4 regions of the Halobacillus sp. SY10 genome follow, and region 1 is predicted to be linked to each of the others. Evidence: riboswitches for the same ligand, from Rfam matches in the RefSeq annotation. Region 1 holds a riboswitch; each other region holds the start of a gene.
What was found. A riboswitch is a leader RNA that binds a small molecule or an ion and turns the genes downstream of it on or off. The one in region 1 is predicted to bind cobalamin.
Positions count from the first base shown of each region.

Region 2: another riboswitch for cobalamin. It lies ahead of ACJA3J_RS01870 (ribonucleoside-diphosphate reductase subunit alpha); the one in region 1 lies ahead of ACJA3J_RS11550 (DUF4430 domain-containing protein).
Region 3: another riboswitch for cobalamin. It lies ahead of ACJA3J_RS12630 (hypothetical protein); the one in region 1 lies ahead of ACJA3J_RS11550 (DUF4430 domain-containing protein).
Region 4: another riboswitch for cobalamin. It lies ahead of ACJA3J_RS01700 (acyl-CoA thioesterase); the one in region 1 lies ahead of ACJA3J_RS11550 (DUF4430 domain-containing protein).

Region 1 covers NZ_CP174345.1:2,260,659-2,265,465, forward strand. Annotated here, with positions in the region: gene ACJA3J_RS11535 (hypothetical protein) at 1-288, opposite strand, end outside; gene sigX (RNA polymerase sigma factor SigX) at 275-817, opposite strand; gene ACJA3J_RS11545 (ECF transporter S component) at 1,559-2,071, opposite strand; gene ACJA3J_RS11550 (DUF4430 domain-containing protein) at 2,078-2,479, opposite strand; cobalamin riboswitch at 2,686-2,867, opposite strand; gene ACJA3J_RS11555 (ATP-binding protein) at 2,913-4,697, opposite strand; gene ACJA3J_RS11560 (response regulator transcription factor) at 4,697-4,807, opposite strand, start outside.
Region 2 covers NZ_CP174345.1:348,774-353,580, reverse strand. Annotated here, with positions in the region: gene ACJA3J_RS01885 (pyridoxamine 5'-phosphate oxidase family protein) at 1-403, opposite strand, end outside; gene ACJA3J_RS01880 (alpha/beta hydrolase) at 612-1,460, shown strand; gene ACJA3J_RS01875 (class I SAM-dependent methyltransferase) at 1,570-2,190, opposite strand; cobalamin riboswitch at 2,421-2,596, shown strand; gene ACJA3J_RS01870 (ribonucleoside-diphosphate reductase subunit alpha) at 2,762-4,807, shown strand, end outside.
Region 3 covers NZ_CP174345.1:2,498,350-2,503,156, forward strand. Annotated here, with positions in the region: gene ACJA3J_RS12625 (LacI family DNA-binding transcriptional regulator) at 1-926, opposite strand, end outside; cobalamin riboswitch at 1,673-1,876, shown strand; gene ACJA3J_RS12630 (hypothetical protein) at 2,051-2,272, shown strand; gene mmgD (citrate synthase) at 2,314-3,429, shown strand; gene ACJA3J_RS12640 (bifunctional 2-methylcitrate dehydratase/aconitate hydratase) at 3,503-4,807, shown strand, end outside.
Region 4 covers NZ_CP174345.1:311,777-316,583, reverse strand. Annotated here, with positions in the region: gene ACJA3J_RS01710 (helix-turn-helix transcriptional regulator) at 1-6, opposite strand, end outside; gene ACJA3J_RS01705 (dimethylarginine dimethylaminohydrolase family protein) at 140-991, shown strand; gene ACJA3J_RS01700 (acyl-CoA thioesterase) at 1,123-1,593, opposite strand; cobalamin riboswitch at 1,730-1,911, opposite strand; purine riboswitch at 2,050-2,151, shown strand; gene ACJA3J_RS01695 (xanthine phosphoribosyltransferase) at 2,895-3,482, shown strand; gene ACJA3J_RS01690 (nucleobase:cation symporter-2 family protein) at 3,479-4,771, shown strand.

The DNA.
Region 1 (4,807 bases):
TGTTTCTTCAGTCGCCGACGAGGATTCTGCATTCTCATTCGCACGATCGGCAGACTCTTCCACGGTAAGCATTCCATTGTTACTGAAAAAGACAGGAATGAACACGGCAAGTACTAGCAAAACAGCAATCGTAGCTAATCCAGGAAAAAGCCATGGAGCTACTTTCCTTTTTGGTGTATTTACGCGTGATGAAACCTTTTGGTAGAGCGTTTCTTTCGATTGGCGATCATCCATAGAAGGGAGTTCACCTAATACTTTTTTGATATCTTCGTCATTACGCTTCTTCACGATCTCCCCTCCCCTCTTCCATCTCTTCAAGTATCATCTTCAGAGCTTTCATGGCTCGATGTTGAGTCGTCTTCACTTTACTCTCACTCCAGCTTAAGATTTCTGCTGTTTCTTTTATGGACATGCCTTGAATGAAACGGAAAATCAACACACTTCGCTGATCGACCGTACATTTGTCGAGCGCTTGATACACTTGTTGAATTTCATCATTCTGCACGGCAATCTCTTCAGGCATTTTATTCTGATCTTTGATTTGCTCACCTTTCTCAGTCCAATCAAAGAACTCCATGAAGCGGTTCCTCTTTCTTTTTTGTTTACGGAAATAGTCAATGGCTACGTGCCTGGCTATGGAAAACAACCATGTTTTCTCAGAGCTTTTTCCATTGAATGAATCATATGATTTCATGACCCTCACATAAACATCCTGAACCAAGTCTTCAGCAAGACTTCTGTCCTTGACCATATAGATGAGAAACTGAAACAGGTCATGGTGATAGTTTTCGTATAGTTCGTCAAAGAACGTTCGCAATGGTGGTACCTCCTGGGTCACTTTAATAGTCGTTTTATGTATGAAAAAAGTTACACTCTCTATCTTAATATGCAAAAAAAGAAAAAGGAACCGGGTTTTCAAAAGAAAATCACCTGCCCAATACCTCTATCCCAACTTCAACTAAAGCTCCCAATTGTGGAAGACTCAGTTTCGAGACTTTTGGGTTAGAGATTCGGGGCTGCGGGGGATAACTCGCTTTCCGCGGGAGCGCGATGAGCCTCCTCGGACTGCGTCCTGTGGGGTCTCACCATGCACTTTTTTCCCGCAGGAGTCTCGCCATCCCCCTCCGCCCCTTTGCCATATTCAGTGTCTCGAAACTACTACCACGAATAGCGGAATTCCCAAGCTCTGTCGAAATGCAAATGTCTGTGGCTTCTCTATTGAAATGCTGATACAGCGCGATTTATGACTCCTGGACAAGGGGGTTGGAAGACGCTCTTTCTAAGTGTAGGGGTTCGTTTTTCACACTCATCGAATGGGGTGGTGGGGAAGCTGCGAGACTCCCGTGGGAGAAAGGAGATCGGCGAGATCCCGCAGGGCGTTAGCCCGAGGAAGCTTGCCACTCCCCCACAGGAAAGCGAGTTGCTTCCCCACCACACCTGACTCTCAATACGGCAAACGAACACCGATTATATCGAAACTGAATCTTCTACAATCCTGCCATTAACTTTAATAAACGGTAGGGTTAAGGGAACAAAAAAGCTACCCTTGTTCGGGTAGCTAAGATACTTTTGATATGGCGTTTCTTTTTTCGTAGCGTTGGAAAAGTGTTCCGAGTATTGGAGATAGTGCCAATATGAACACAGTATTAGAAACTGCATGATTGATATCCATCGGGAGGCCAGCTAAATAATACGCCCAAAATGGCTGGCCCGCAGCCCGCATCGTTAAGGAAAGAATGACGCCGAAAAAAAGTCCGCTGATAAAGCCATAGATGGAAAGACCCCAGAATGGCATTTTTGACCAATATTTCCCTAGGAGACCGGCAATGATTCCTATAATTGACCAGGCGATGATCTGCCAGATGGTCCATATCCCCATGCCCAACAACACATTAGACACAAAGGTTGTGAGCAGTGCAATGAGGATTCCTGCACTGGGTCCGAGCCAGAAACCGGCAATAATAATGATTGCAGTCACCGGCTGGATATTAGGAAAATGAGCTAAAGCCATCCTTCCTGCTATGGCTAAGGATGCGAGCATGGCAATCAATGTTAACTTATAGGTATTCATCCTTCATCATTCCCAAGATTGATAATCAAAAACGATCTCGTCTCCATCCTTTACTTCGTACTCATTGGCTCCAACCATTGCTTCATCGCCGTTAATGGTGTACATCCAAGCCATTTTTTCTTCTTGGTTGCCGGCAATCCCTTCGATGCTGTTAATGAACCCTTCGGATTGTTCTACTTCATAGTTATCTTCCATGACTTCCATGAGGGTGGTTCCTTCTTCTACTGTTATTTCATCTTCCGCAATCATTTCTTCGCCATCGTTTTTAGATAGCTGCACTTGTACAGTAACTTCCTGCACTTGTTCTTCTTGAGTAGCTGATGTCTCACTACCCTCTTGAGTCCCACATCCAGCCAGCATGCCTACAGCGAGAATCATTGCTGTTAGTAACGTATTCCATTTTTTCATTACAATCTCTCCCTTTCTTTTTGTTTCACGGCCAGGAGGAGAGAAAAGCGAAGACAACCAAGTCACCTGTATGTAGAAATCGTTATATCTTTCCTACCACAAAAAAAGCTTACCCTTCTACAAGGGTAAGCTTAAGACAAACGAAAGGATAAGATCTACGTTCCACGTCATACCGATCGGTTGTCTCAAATGCTCAATCCCCGAAGCTTTGAAACGTTGGATCAGGCAGGTCTACTGACTTGTGCGTCATCCTAATCAGGATCCTTCCCATACCTGAAGGTACAGTGGAATTTCCTTTTCGTCTACACTTACAGTTGCGAGGACAGTTCTGGTTTTCCACCAGATTCCCTATCAAGTCTTTTCAGACACCTGAATCCTCTTCTTATGAAGTTTCCATAAACAAGATTACAACAATTTTCCGAATATAGCAACTTTATTTTTCCTTATGTGTAAAAGGAATTTTAAAAGTAAAGGTGGTTCCTTCTTTCAACTTGCTGTGCACACTAATGGCCCCATCATGGGCTTCTACAATGTTTTTCGCAATCGCAAGTCCGAGCCCTGTGCCTTTTTTGTAATTTTTATCTTCACGCTTCCTTGATTTATCTGCTTTATAGAAACGCTCAAAGACGAATGGAAGGTCTTCCTCGGCAATTCCATACCCGGAGTCTTTGACACTTGCAATCCATTCCTTTTCATCTTGTTCAAGAATCACCTGTACCTGACTGCCCGGGTCGGAATGTCGGATCGCATTATCAATCAAATTTGTAAACACTTGTTCAATACGATCAGGATCGAAATCGAGGAACCCGAACTCCCCTTCTACTTTCAAATGAAGGTCTACAGACTTCTCTTTGGCAATCCCACTGAATTTCCGAATGATTTTGTTCAAAAATGGCTCAATTTCAACAGATTCTTCATTCAACTGAATATGTCCCGCTTCCATCCGTGCTATATCCAAAAGCTCATTGACAAGACGACCGATCCTGAGCGACTCGTCATGGATGATTTGCGCGAGTTCATTTTTGTCTTCTTTTGATTCCGCAATGTCATCCACGATGGCTTCACTATACCCTTGCAGCATCGAAATGGGGGTACGCAATTCGTGGGATACATTAGCGATAAAGTCTTTGCGGAGCTTGTTCAGTCTTCTTTCTTCCGTCATATCCCGAAGGACCGCGACAGCTCCACGTACTTTTTCTTTGTCATACAAAGGTGTCATGATGATCACCCAGGACCTGCCTTGTAATGTCATCTCGATCATGGATTCATTTTCATCCGTGATAACATTGTTAAACAAATCCCTCAGCGGTTCTGGAAGGGACGTTTGATCAGAAGACGTGGATGCAGCGTTCTTTTCAAACGCATAGGCATCTAAATATTGTTGTGCGGGGGGATTGGAAATGAGCACATCCCCTTCGCGATTAAACGTTATGACGCCATCTGCCATCGACCTCAAAATACCCGAGAGCTGTTCTTTTTCCTGATTCAAAGCATTGATATGAAACTTCAACTCCCGGCCCATCCGGTTAAAGGCCATCGCCAGTTCACCGATTTCATCATGTGTACGTATGGGTATCTTCGTGTTGAACTCGCCTTTGGCAAGTTCGAGGGCACCTTCTCTCATTTTAATCAAAGGTGCCGTGATTCGAGTGGAGAGGAAAAAGGCGAAAATGGTCGTTAATACGATGGCAATTCCAGCACCCAGGAATATGATTTTTGTCGTCTGTTCGGACGTTTCTTCAATCGTATCCAGTGATTGATAGACAAAAACAGCCCCGTCCTGGTTATTAAGTGGAGTGCCGACAACCATGACTCCAGTCTCGCCATTTCCTAGATCGGCAACTTTTTTAACATCTGCGCCTTCATTCAAAACGGTTGCTGTATCTTCGTCATTTTTAAACCATTCATAATCTAGCACAGGCAGTGAATCGGAATCACTTTCCGAAACCAGCGGATCATCCTCTCCTTTTACAATGACGGCTCGACTAGCCGGATCTTTGACAAGGGCTGTTGTCGATAGTAAAAGGTCTTCCTCTTGTTCATAGCGATCCACGACGTCTGAAATTCGGTCCGCCGTCTGCAGCAGATGCCTTTCTGCTTCTACGACATGATAGTTTTGAAAGAACTCGAGGAGAAGAACAGTCAATATAAAGAGGACAAAGCAAACCAATAATAAGATGGTGAACCATAACTTCCCGACTACACTACGCCAGAACATCAGTCACCAGATACCTCAAACTTATAGCCGATTCCCCATACCGTAACAATCATCCCTGCCGCTTCTGCAGAAACTTTGCTTAATTTTTCGCGGAGTCGTTTAACATGGGT
Region 2 (4,807 bases), 1.9 Mb from region 1:
TTTCCTGACCCTGATTCATATAGCGTATATTTTCCGGCATGATTTCAAGTACCACATACTCAGGGTCATCTTTGCCATCAAACCAGCGGTCCATGTGATCGTTCCATAACTTATCTTTGATCTCCTGATCTTCACGAATCTTCGCCTGTCCCTCGACTTCTAAATACGAATCCCCATAGCCTTCCCCTTCGTATCCGAGAAGGATATGGACATGTGGGTTCGCTTCAATTTCATCCGCTTTATGAGTCTCTCTGTTTGTTGGGGTATAGAAAGTGAACTCATCATCATTCCAAAACGTCATATAACGCGAATGGGGTTTATTATTTTTCACTGTGGCAAGCGTACCAACTTTATGTTGCTCCATGACTTCGTGGATTTTCTTTTTCAATTCTTCTTGATTCAATGGAAAGCTCCTTTCCGTAATCCAATCTTTTTACAATTTCAGTTTTCCCCGAAAAATGGGAGATAAACCCTTCGATGTCCATTGACAGATCCGGGTATGCTAATGATATCTTCGACACATTGTCATTCTTTTTTCATAAATATACCAGGAAGCGACACGCGTTAGCCGTTACACTATTCATAGATCTGTTTTTCAGGAGGAAAACGTTATGCTATGGAAAAAATGGGCGCCGATTTTGATGGGCTCCCTTCTGATCGGCCTGCTCTTTTTTATGATCAACTCAAGACCCGGAAGCTCTGAACCCGTGGACCGCGAAGATCTTGTACCCACATTGTTCGTGCATGGCTTTAAAGGTGGCCCGCGAAGCTTCGAAACGATGATGGACCGGATGCAGAACTTACAATGGGGACAGAAACATATGACGGTTTATGTCTCCAGCCGTGGGCATGTCACCATCCGAGGTGGTTTTGCTGAAACACACAATCCATTCATCCAAGTGCTTTTCGAAAACAATCGTGCAAGTATCTATAACCAGACCCATTGGCTTTCTGAAATCATGCGGCGTTTAAAAGCCGATTACAACATTCAACAAGTGAACCTCGTCGGCCACTCGATGGGAGGGATCGCATCGGTCAATTACTTGCTGAGCGACCACCAATATTCTGTTCCTCGAGTAGAGAAATTGTCCGTCATTGCTAGCCCCTTTAAAGGCATTGAAAAAGAAGGCTACTTCGCATCCAATTACGGAGCGGCAACAACTGACCTGCGGCCGAAGTCTGAAGCTTTAAAGCAGATGGTGCAGAATAAGGATCAGTTCCCGAATGATGTGGAAGTGTTTGCTATAGCTGGTGTCATCAATGCCGATGACCCTGAAGCCGAGCATTGGGACGGTCTTGTCCATGCCTCGAGTGTGAGTGGATTGGAAAAAATCGTCCCCTTTGGACAGTATGAGGAAAAACGCCTCTACAACCCGCTAGCCACACATTCCGGCCTCCACGAACTCGAAGAAGTCGACCAATTACTCAAAGAATTCCTCTGGACCGAGGAAGGAGAATAAAGGAATGACCTGTTCATACATTTATTTACATCTATGTATTTATCTGGTGTACCAGGTCATACATTTATTCCCAAACAAAAAGCACCCGCTTATCGGGTGCTTTTGTTGTTTATTGTTTTTCAAAGATGAAGATCCACATGAAGGTTAAGGCTTGTTTTAATTCTTCATCCAGCTGCGCGATGTGATGGTCTTCCACCCCACGTTTATACACTCCTTGACCTTCTACATAGGTCCAGCCGGTTTCTTCTGCCATTTTTTGAAGTTCCCATGGCATCATCGTGTTACAAATGACCTCTTCCCCATATACCCTGCGATAACTATTGATACGCGGCATCGCTGTAGGTCCGAGTAGGCCGACACATAATCGGCCGCCCGGCTTCAAAATCCGCTTCATTTCTTCCAGGCCCTTGTACGGGACTTCTGTCCATTCTAATGAATTGATCGCCATCGCCGCGTCAAACGATTCATCTTTAAACGGCAGGTCTGTCAAATCTCCTTGAACAAATGAGATCCGCTCATCATTCACTCGTTCATTCGCTCGCGTGACCATGTCTTCTGACAAATCGAGTCCTGTAACATTATAGCCTGCTTTGTAAAGCAGATACGATCCATAACCATCTCCACACCCAAGATCAGCGATTTTCCCTTTAGTTACACGCTTTGTCAAAAAAGGGACAATCGTACACCGGCTCCCGTCGTCCCACATCTCACGACTTTTTGAGTTCCACATTTCCGCACGATCATTCCATTGCTTTTCCGCTTCCTTATGCCAATTAAATGTTTGAGCCACACCATCATCCCTTTCAAATATATTTCCTATCCTCCATTATAGCGGAACACAACAGAGATGATAGCTCTATTCTTGTCGAAGTTCGATAAAAAAGAGTTGCATGATTCCTTCTTCAGCGTTATGATAGAAACACAATATAAGCTAATATAAACTTAAATAAACACTATATATAGTATCTACGAACAGAAGATGCCACAAGGCTTAATAGGGAATCCGGTTAAAATCCGGAGCTGCCCCCGCAACTGTCATCACTCGCGAAATGGACATTCCACTGTGCTTTGCACGGGAAGGACCAGAGTAAGATCGAGTGTCAGCCAGGAGACCTGTCTTCGTTCGTCGCAGTTTCAACTTCTTCGGGGATTGAGAAGATGAAGCGATGGAACGAAGGCTCTCGTGTCTTCTCTTCGTTTCATGGTTTCATCCGCTCAATTTTCGTTGAGCGGATTTTTTTATTTTTCCGAACCCTGACTATTCATGATCGTACACCTTCATTTTCAAGGAGTGAAAAATAATGGAAACCTTAACAAGAAACACGTCCTGGCAAGAGAGAATTCAACAATGGCAAGCAGATTTTTCCCATTTAAATGTGCAACGACTCATTGATAAGTCCCCCACCCTCAAGAATGACAAAGATGCATTCATTTTAGAGTGTCTGGCGGAAATCGATGAATCGAATCCAGATTGGACGTATGTAGCAAGCCGCATCCACCTGGAAGACATGTACGAAAAATCTGCTCACAATCGATCCACACCTGGACCTTATGAAGACTTTTACGGGCTGATCCAAACATTGATTGAAAAGAACATTTACAGCAGGAATCTTCTAACATATTACACAAAAAAGGAAATAGAAGAATTAGAGGATTCTATCGCACCTGATCGCGATCATCTCTTCACTTATATTGGTTTGAAGACATTAAGCGACCGATATCTTGCGAAAAGCAAAGCGAAAGAGGTTTACGAACTCCCGCAAGAACGTTTCATGATCATCGCCATGGTGTTGATGGCGGAAGAAAAAGCATCGAAGCGCCTTCCTCTCGTCAAAGAAGCGTATTGGGCGCTCAGTCATTTGTATATGACTGTAGCTACTCCTACCCTCGCAAATGCAGGAAAACGGTATGGACAGCTGAGTTCCTGTTTCATCGACACCATCGATGATTCCTTACAGTCCATCTATGACAGCAATACCGACATCGCCAACCTGAGTAAGCACGGTGGGGGCATCGGAGTTTACTTAGGTAAAATCAGGAGCCGCGGCAGTGACATCCGTGGATTCAAAGGCGTCTCGTCAGGGATCCTCCCATGGATGAAACAACTCAACAACACCGCTGTCAGCGTGGACCAACTGGGGCAGCGCCAGGGAGCTGTCGCTGTATATTTAGATGTATGGCACAAAGATATCTTCCCTTTCCTCGACAGCCGATTGAACAACGGGGACGAACGCCAGCGGACTCATGACCTTTTCACTGGGGTATCCATCCCTGACCTCTTTATGGAGGCAGTGGAAAACCGTGAAGACTGGTACTTGTTCGACCCTCATGAAGTCCGCAGCATCATGGGCTACTCGCTGGAAGATCATTTTGATGAAAAAAGAGGGTCTGGATCCTTCCGGGAGAAATATGCCGCCTGTGTCGCCCATCCAGACCTTTCTAAAGAGAAAGTCCCAGCGATCGAAATTATGAAGCGCATCATGATCGGTCAGCTTGAAACAGGAACGCCGTATATGTTTTACAGGGATGAAGTCAACCGCATGAATCCGAACAGTCACGCGGGTATGGTTTATTGCAGCAATCTTTGTACAGAGATCACCCAGAATCAAAAACCGACCATCCAGGATGAACAATACGTGGAAGACGGTAAAATCATATCTGTGAAGACACCAGGAGATTTTGTTGTCTGTAACCTGTCGAGCATCAATCTCGGTCGTGCCGTCACGAACGGTGTTCTGAAGCGCTTGATTTCGATTCAAGTTCGTATGCTCGATAACGTCATCGACAGAAATACCATTCCCGTGTTACAAGCACAGCTCACGAACCAGTCTTACCGTGGCGTTGGGCTCGGCACCTTCGGATGGGCCCACCTTCTTGCCAAGAAGAAGATCGACTGGGAATCCCAGGAAGCGCTCGACTATACGGAGGAAGTGTATGAAGCCGTCGCCTATCACGCTATTGAGGCTAGTGCTGATTTGGCTGCCGAAAAAGGAAGCTATCCTCTATTCGAAGGATCAGACTGGCAAACAGGAGATTTTTTCATTAAACGAACGTTTGACCAAGAGGGCACATGGAACTGGAAAGCCTTGCAAGACAAGGTTTCCAAGAATGGAATGAGAAATGGATATTTGATGGCTGTAGCACCGAATTCAAGTACCTCCCTCATTGCAGGAAGTACGGCCAGTATTGATCCGATTTTCAAAAAGTTTTATTCCGAAGAGAAAAAAGATTACAAGATTCCTGTTACCGCACCTGATTTAACCCATGAAACCTATGGGTATTATCCATCCGCCTACGATGTAGACCAACACGCATCCATCAGGCAGAACAGCATCAGACAAAAATAT
Region 3 (4,807 bases), 240 kb from region 1:
ATTCTCTTAAGCAGCTGCTCAACAGCGACTTTTCCAATCTCAAACGCCGGCTGCCTGACGACAGATAAAGGAGGTGACGTGATCTTCATCCAATCATAATCGTCATAGCCTATGATGCCGATTTCTTCAGGAATGTTGACCTGATGTTCCTTAAGGTAAGAAACAGCTCCCATCGTCATGACATTATTGGCGATAAACAAAGCAGAAACTCCTGCTTCATGAAGCTCTTTCGCTAACTGATAGCCTTGTTCAAAGGTGGCCGGCCCTTCTTTGATAAACTCTTTCCTTACGGGAAGCCCTTTTTCTTCCAGGGCTTGTTTATACCCATTCAAGCGTTCATCACTAGTCGTAATCCCAAGGGTGCCTGTGATAAAGCCGATCCGCTCGTACCCTTTGTTAAGGAGAGCAGTGACAGCCTCATACGACCCGCGAAGGTTATCAACAAGAACCATGTCCCCTTCAATACCGCTCGGATGACGGTCAATATAAACGACGGGATAGTCACCGGTTAATTCCTGTTTATATGCTGAATCTTTCCCGTTTACAGGGGCAATGATCAATCCGTCAATCAACTGCGTATTAAAAACGCGGATTTGATCTTTTTCCGTTCCTTCATCTTCGTCGGAATTACTAAGGATCAGGTTATATCCATTCTCTTTCAATACCTTTTCAATTCCATTCGCAATGCTCATGAAGAAGAAATTCGATGTATCTTCGGCAACTAACGGAACCAAAAGTCCGATCGTATTCGATTTACGACTTCTGAGACTTCTTGCGATCCGGTTCGGCTGGTAATTCAGATCCTTCATCGCCAGGTAAACTTTCTGTTTGGTCTCATCGGCTACAAATCTGGTCTCATTGATCACATGAGATACGGTTGCTGTAGAGACTTGGGCTTTTTTTGCAACATCTTTAATGGAAACCATGGTTAATCCTCATTTCTAAAACTCACTTAATCGTTTACGTAATCGATTACCTTGTGTAAACTATACTCCTTGTAAACGTTTTCGTCAATGTGTTTTTGACATCTTTTTTTGCTTATGAAATAGAAATATGACTTTGAATTCATGAAAAAAAGTGCTCCCCTACCACGACACGTTAAAACTTTAGCAGTATGGGGGCAGGCACTTTTTTATGCGTTATTTCGCAAAATTCCATTACTGTTTTTACGTGTGAATTAGTCTATTGTATAGTGAGACAAGAAAATATTTACCAGGAGGTTTTTAATTGAAATTGACTCTAAGTCTAATAGGCTTATTATTAATAGCAGCTATATCACTATATAACATTTTTAACAGAGACCTTCCTAGTACTCAGATTTCAGCTTTTACTGTACATGCTTTTACATTAGGTGGAGTAATAGCCATATATATAAGTTACCTTAAGAAGAAAAAAAGCAAATAATTTATTCCCAAATGAGCCTAAAAAATGCCTTCCCCTCCACTCTATCACTAGAAGTGGGGGTCAGGCACTTTTTTTGAATAGTAACACTCGGCTTTTAAAATAGATTTCATAATAGAATCGATTCCATTCTTACAGCCATGAGGTTTAAACATTTCAATAATTTCACTTTCCGTCTTACTAAAAGATTTCAATCACCTTGTTTACCACTCATTTTTTAGAAATAATTGTCTATTTTCAAAATCTTTGTTATATTGAAAAGGTCATAACTGAATATGTTTCAGACTCAGGTGCAAATAAGCTTGTTCAAGCTTATTTGCTTAAAAGGGAAATCGGTGTAAATCCGATGCTGTCCCGCAACTGTATTTGGGAGCAAACTGGAAAGACCACTGTTCTCCGTTAAAAACGGGAATGGGAAGGAGCCAGGGAGCGATGATCATAAGCCAGGAGACCTGCCTTTGTCAGCGAACATCCATACCTACGAGGATAGGAGGTGTTAAGTGCGAGTGAAAGAGTTTGGACCAGTGGGTGCTCTATACCTGATGTATTGGTTTTATACTCTATTAAATTGCAAATCTCAACTTAACAACTTTCTCTGAAAGTTGTTTTTTTATTGCCTTCATTTCCATTTGATTAGAGGTGTTTTTCTTTGACCATTGCAACCGAGTATTACGTGAATAGATTCAAAGCTTGTATTATGAATCGCCTGTATTCCTCCGTTTCCTGTTCACTCGAATCGACCTATAACGAATTAAAAAAAGAGATACCCAGCGAGGACGGCCAAGCGCAGGAGATGGATAACCTCGATGCCGCCTATACCCTTGTTCATGAGGAAGTGTGTGGATATCCGCAGGTGCCTTCAAAAGTTTAAATACTTATTTGAAAGCGTTAACAAAAAGAGGAGGAATTTTCATGGCAGAGCAAACAGCCTACAAACCAGGTTTAGACGGTGTCATTGCAACCGAAACAAAACTGTCTTATTTAGATGTTGATGCGGAAGAAATCGTCCTTCGTGGATATGAACTCATTGAGCTAGCCGAGAACAAACAATATCTTGATTTAGTCCAGCTTTTACTTCAAGGTGTGCTCCCTGATGACGAACAACGCTCCTCTCTTGAACAAGAATTGAAAAAAGAATATGACCTGCCTGCTGATTTCTTTTCCCTATTCAGCAAACTGCCTAAAGAAACCCACCCGATGGACGCTTTACGCACAGGGATATCTGCCCTTGCAGGGTACGAAAAAAATTTAGATGGACGGCGGGAGGAGGAAATCAGCAAGACCGCTCTCAGGCTGCTGGCAAAAATTCCAAATATCGTGGCGAACAGCTATCATATCCTTCATGATGAAGCTGTCGTTGAACCCAAACAGGAACTTCCCTATAGTACCAATTTCTTATACATGATTACAGGAAAAGAGCCGACTCAAGCGGAAGCAGACTATTTTGATCAGTCTTTGATGGTATATAGCGAACATGAAATGCCAAATTCGACCTTCGCAGCACGTGTGATCGCTTCGACAAACGCTGACATTTATGGAGCCCTCACTGGAGCAGTGGCTTCATTGAAAGGAAACCTCCACGGTGGAGCGAATGAAGCAGTCATGCACATGCTGTTAGAAGGAGAAACAACGGATGGATTCCGCCATCTTCTCTATGAAAAACTTAACAATAAAGAAAAAGTCATGGGTTTCGGACACCGTGTGTACATGAAGAAGATGGACCCTAGAGCAGCTCTTATGAAAGAAGCGTTACGTGAACTGGCTGTAAAGAGAAAACGCGAAGATCTTTTTGAGATGTGCGAAGCAGGAGAACAGCTGATGAAAGAAGAAAAGGGTTTATATCCGAACCTGGACTATTATGCCGCACCCGTCTACTATCTCTTAGGTATACCAATTGATTTGTACACCCCGATATTTTTTGCTGCCCGCACGCTTGGGTTGTGTGCTCACGTATCCGAACAATATGCCAACAACAAATTGTTCAGGCCGAGAGTTCTCTATACGGGGCCTCGTGGTCTGCACCCTTAATCGCAAGCTGCCTGGCTGGTCCCGGTCGGCTTTTACAAACATCATTTTAAAAATAAAAAAGGTGGCGATGAAAATGACAGAAGTGAAAATAAATACGGCTCAGTCTACGGATCAAGTTATGGATCGCATTGCAGAATACGCGGTTTACGGGAACATCACAAGCGAGGAAGCTTTAGAAACCGCCCAATACGTGCTGATGGACACATTAGGCTGCGGCTTTTTAGCCTTACGTTATCCGGAATGTACGAAGCACTTAGGACCTATTGTTCCTGGCACTGTCGTTCCGAATGGCTCTCGTGTACCCGGTACGTCCTATGAATTGGACCCCGTCCACGCAGCTTTTAATATAGGATGCATGATCCGCTGGCTCGATTACAATGATACATGGCTAGCAGCAGAATGGGGGCATCCTTCCGACAACTTAGGGGGAATCCTGGCAATTTCCGATTACATCAGCCGTAAACGAATTTCAGAGGGGAAAGAACCGCTGAAGATGGATGATGTTCTTGAGAATATTGTAAAAGCTCATGAAATCCAGGGGGTCTTAGCTTTAGAAAACAGCCTCAACCGTGAGGGGCTTGACCATGTTCTTTACGTAAAAATAGCCACAACAGCAGTCGTAACAGCCATGTTAGGTGGCAGTAAAGAAGACGTAGTGAACGCAGTTTCCCAAGCCTGGATTGATAACTCGAGTCTTCGTACTTACCGCCATGCACCAAACACAGGCTCCCGAAAATCATGGGCGGCCGGAGATGCAACAAGCCGTGGTGTAAGGCTCGCCTTGATGACGATGAACGGAGAAATGGGATACAAAACTGCCTTGTCTGCACCTGGCTGGGGATTTCAGGATGTACTTTTCGGCGGAAAAGAACTCACCTTAGCACGTCCATTCGATTCTTATGTGATGGAAAATATCTTATTCAAGATTTCATTCCCAGCTGAATTTCATGCCCAAACGGCAGCAGAAGCAGCGATCGAACTTCATGACCAAGTCAAAGGGAGAATCGACGAGATCGAGCGTGTAACGATTACGACACATGAATCTGCCATCCGAATCATTGATAAAAAAGGACCACTAAATAACCCTGCAGACCGTGATCACTGTTTGCAATACATCACAGCCATTGGTCTATTATATGGATCTTTGAATGCAGACCATTATGAAGACGACGTAGCCGCGAATCCTGAAATCGACCGTCTGCGAAACATAATGGTTACCATTGAAAATGAACAGTACAGCAAAGACTACCTTGATCCTGACAAACGTTCCATCGCCAATGCCGTTCAAGTGTTCTTTAATGATGGCACCTCTACAGAAGAGATCGCTATCGAGTATCCGATCGGCCATCGACGTCGCCGTGACGAAGGAATCCCGCTC
Region 4 (4,807 bases), 1.9 Mb from region 1:
TCTCATACCACCCCTCCAATTACTTCCAGTATAATGTAAAGCAAACTTTACGTAAAGGTTGCTTTACATTATATATTTTATTGTTTTATTCGCTGTCCCCAGGGGAAGAAAAGGGATATGAATAAAAGGAGGATCTATCATGGTTGGAATAGCTTCGGAAAACAGTATTCATTGTGACACCGAATATTCGCCGCTGAAAAAAGTCGTAGTCGCCAAACCCTCTTATATGAAAATCACTGATATCATCAACGAAACTCAAAAACATTACAAAAACCAAAACATAAATGTCAAAACAGCTCTTCAGCAACATGAGTATTTCGTGAAGATTTTAGAGGATCATCAAATTGAAGTCATACAACTCCCAAGTCAGCCGGACCTTTATGAACAGGTGTTTACAAGAGATATCGGATTTACAATTGATCATCACCTGTTTATCGGCTCTATGAGTGAAAAGGTTCGTAAACAGGAAACGGATGTCCTGCGGAGATGGGCGAGAAGAAATAACATCGAGGTAGAAGAGGAACTTCCTTCATCGATTGAAGGCGGAGATATTGTGTTAGACGGGGCCACGGTGTGGGTCGGAGAAACTAAAAGGACATCCCGTCAAGCAATCCGTGAGCTCCAATCGCATCTTCCTGATCATCAGGTTGTACCTGTTCCTTTGAGAGGGGATATCCTTCATTTGGACTGCGTATTCAACATGATCGATGATTCTACTGCCATCCTTTATCCTCCTGCTTTTACAAAAAACAGCATGGAAGCCATCACCGCACGTTACAAGGTGATTGAAGTCACCGAGAAGGAACAGTTTACCATGGGACCGAACGTTCTTTCCATTGGAAACCGTAAAGTGATCAGCCTCCCTCAAAACGAGCGACTAAATACACAGTTAGAGAAATATGGGTTTCATGTGATTCCTGTCGACCTTTCAGAAATCATCAAATCCGGAGGGTCGTTCAGATGCTGTACTTTGCCATTAAAAAGAACATAAAAGCAGCCCGCTTCTTTTAGAAGGGGCTGCTTTTTTTTGAATGGAAGAAGTCCACACAACTATTATAAGACATCATCTAAAGTATGGGGTCTGTGGATTTGATTACTCGTTTTTAAAACATTAAGTATCTGTCATCTAAGCGCCGGTCTGCTTTTTCGATGTTCCCTCCTGGATGGAGCCGTTTCAAACAATCGTTTGTCTTCCTCTGTCTCGGGGGAGATGGGCGGTACCGGTGTCGGTTTCCCTTCAGCATCTACAGCGACCATCGTTAAAAATGATTCTGTCGTCATCACTTTTCGCCCTTGCAGTAAGTCATCAGCAAAGACTTTTACATAGACTTCCATGGATGTCCGCCCTGTGCTCGTCACACAAGCTTCTAACGTCAATGCGTCCCCCACCTTAGCAGAAGATAAAAAATCCACCGAGTCTATCGAAGCAGTAACAACAACACAGTTTGAATGCTTCATGGCGGTCAGTGCTGCAATTTCGTCGATATAAGAGAGAACTTTCCCTCCGAAAATGGTGTCCAGGTGATTCGTATCTGGTGGCAGCACTAATCTTGTTTGCGTCATTCTAGAATAATGGACAGGTAAAGGTTCCATGAATGGGTTCCTCCTCTTTGAAAATGATTAGCCCGCGAAGGGAGAAATACAAATAAGATTCTCCCTTTGATTCATGGAACCGAAAAAAGCTCTTGATAGATCCAATACACGTAACATCCTCCTATCTCCCGTAGGAAATCATGTTCTTCCTTATGGCAGGTCTCCTGGCTCAGGTTCATCAGCACACAGCCCTTCCCATTTATGAAACAGTGGGTCATCTATGCACCTCCCCATTACAGTGGCGGGACCGCGTTGGCATTTCACCAAACTTCCCTTTTCAGCTTCTATGACGAAGCCACCATAAGGCGATCATTTTTTCTATGGAAAAGAGAAACTCTCTTCCCATCCACTATCTCCTAAACATCCACCCCTGTCAACACGAACAAAACATCGAATATAGATCGATAAATTCTTAAAAAGGGGTTGATTACGAACAATAAACTGATATACTATCCATATCATTCGAATATAAGTTTTCATATAATCGCGGGGATATGGCCTGCAAGTTTCTACCGGTTTACCGCAAATGAACCGACTATGAAAAGCAGTACAAGACACCGGGACTTTCCTGTCCACGGTTTCATTGTTTTTGTCTTCGTCCAGCACGAAAAGACTTGCTTTCCATAGAGGAAACAAGCTTTTCGTGCTTTTTTGTTTCTAACGTTCCCTGAGCTCTAATTGTTCAACTAAATGGCAGGTTTGTGGAAGACTCAGTTTCGAGATGTTTATTGAGTGAATGGGGCTGCGGGGAATAGCTCGCTTTCCGCGGGAGCGCGGTGAGCCTCCTCGAGCTTCGCTCTGCGGGGTCTCACCTAGCACTTTTTTCCCGCAGGAGTCTCCCCATTCCCCTCCGCCTCTTTACCATGTAAGTGTCTCGAAACCACTTCTCAGAAACTCTGCTTGTTTGCTCAAGTGAATGGGATAATATAAACGATCCCCAGTGATCATTTCGATCATGAAAGCTTGATGTAGAGCGCTTTATACTTCTTAAAGTGGGAGGGTGGAAGACAATCCAACTTGGTAAAGGGGGGGCGTTACTCACATACATCGAATGGTGTGGTTGGGAAGCTGCGAGACTCCCGTGGGAGAAAGGAGATAGGCGAGATCCCACAGGGCGGTAGCCCGAGGAAGCTCGCCACTCCCCCACAGGAAAGCGAGTGGCTTCCCAACCACCCCTGCCTCCTAATATGGCAAACGAACCCCGGATTATCTTGAAACTGAGTTTTCCACAAACGGGAGCTTTTATTGAACAGCAGTAATTGAGCTTACATAAATACTTAACCTAGAAAGGTGTGTTGGATATGGATCAGTTGAAAAAGAAAATCGTAGAAGAGGGGAAAGTTTTATCTCCGTCCGTCATTAAAGTCGATGCTTTTTTGAATCATCAAATAGACCCTGTACTCATGAAAGAAATTGGAGAAGAGTTTGCGAGCCGCTTTAAAGAGTTGGGGATTACGAAGGTGCTGACATTAGAGTCCTCAGGTATCGCACCCGCTCAAATGACAGCACTCAGCCTAGGTGTTCCTGCAATTTTTGCAAGGAAGAAAAAATCATTGACCATGAAAGACCACCTTTACACATCAAAGGTGCATTCATTTACGAAGCAAGAAACAAATGAAATCTCCATATCGAAAGACTTCATGACTGAAGATGATCATGTCTTGATCCTTGATGATTTTCTAGCGAATGGTCAGGCTGCGAAAGGGCTGATTGACCTTATAGAACAATCAGGAGCATCCATCGCCGGTGTGGCGATCGTTATAGAGAAAGGGTTTCAAGATGGGGGCCGCCTTTTACGACGCCAAGGAATAAAAGTAGAATCACTTGCTACCCTTTCATCACTTGAGGGCAGTACGATTACGTTTGAAACACAGGAGGTATCCTCATGAAAACAACTGCTTTAGCCATTCAACATTTGTTGGCGATGTATGCAGGAGCGATTCTCGTTCCATTGATTGTCGGTGGAGCCCTTGGGCTGAATTCAGAACAACTCACTTACCTTGTCGCCATTGATATATTAATGTGCGGGGTGGCTACCATTTTGCAAGTCGTCCGCAACCGTTATTTCGGTATCGGTCTTCCTGTCGTCCTTGGCTGTACGTTTACCGCTGTCGGTCCGATGATCGCCATCGGGGGTCAGTATGGGGTTTCGGCGATTTACGGTTCTATTCTCGTTTCCGGATTGTTCGTCATCCTGATCAGCCGCTTCTTCGGGAAACTTGTCCGATTCTTTCCACCTGTCGTTACTGGGACCGTTGTAACGATTATCGGAATTACATTAATTCCTGTTGCGATTAATAACATGGGTGGTGGCCAAGGGGCTGAAGATTTTGGTTCACCTGCCAATCTTGCTCTTTCCTTTGGAACGCTTTTATTCATCATCCTTCTATATCGTTTCACAAAAGGATTCATGCGCTCCATAGCCATTCTGATCGGTATTTTAGGAGGCACCCTTGTGGCTGCTCTCTTTGGGAGGGTCGATTTCTCAGCTGTCCATGAATCTGCTGTCTTCCATATGATTGAGCCTTTCTACTTTGGGACACCGAGCTTTCATTGGTCTGCCATTTTGACAATGATTTTAGTGGCCATGGTGTCTCTCGTTGAATCTACTGGCGTTTACTTCGCATTAAGTGAAATGACAGAGAAGAAATTGAATGAAAAAGATCTAGCCAGTGGTTATCGTGCAGAAGGAATAGCGATTCTATTCGGAGGTGTGTTCAACGCTTTTCCTTACACCGCTTTTTCTCAAAATGTCGGTCTCATGCATATGACAGGAGTAAAATCCCGCCGCGTTATTTTCGTTATGGGCGCGATGTTGATAGCCCTTGGCTTCATTCCGAAAATTGCTGCCTTTACGACCATCATCCCTACCTCTGTGTTAGGGGGTGCGATGATCGCGATGTTCGGAATGGTCATCTCCCAAGGCATTAAAATGCTCAGCCGTGTCATGTCCGAATCTCATGAAAACTCCATGATTGTCGCTTGTTCTGTGGGCATGGGTTTAGGTGTCACAGTTGTACCTGAATTGTTTGCCAAACTGCCCGAAAGCATACAAATCCTTACTAGTAACGGCATCGTTGCAGGAAGCGTAACAGCCATCGTGCTCAACATCGTTTTCCACATGCTCCCCAAACGCACGACTAAAGAAGTTCACTTATTACACGAAAAGAGCGCTTAGTACCTGACCAGGTCATACAGATATTGGAAGACCCTT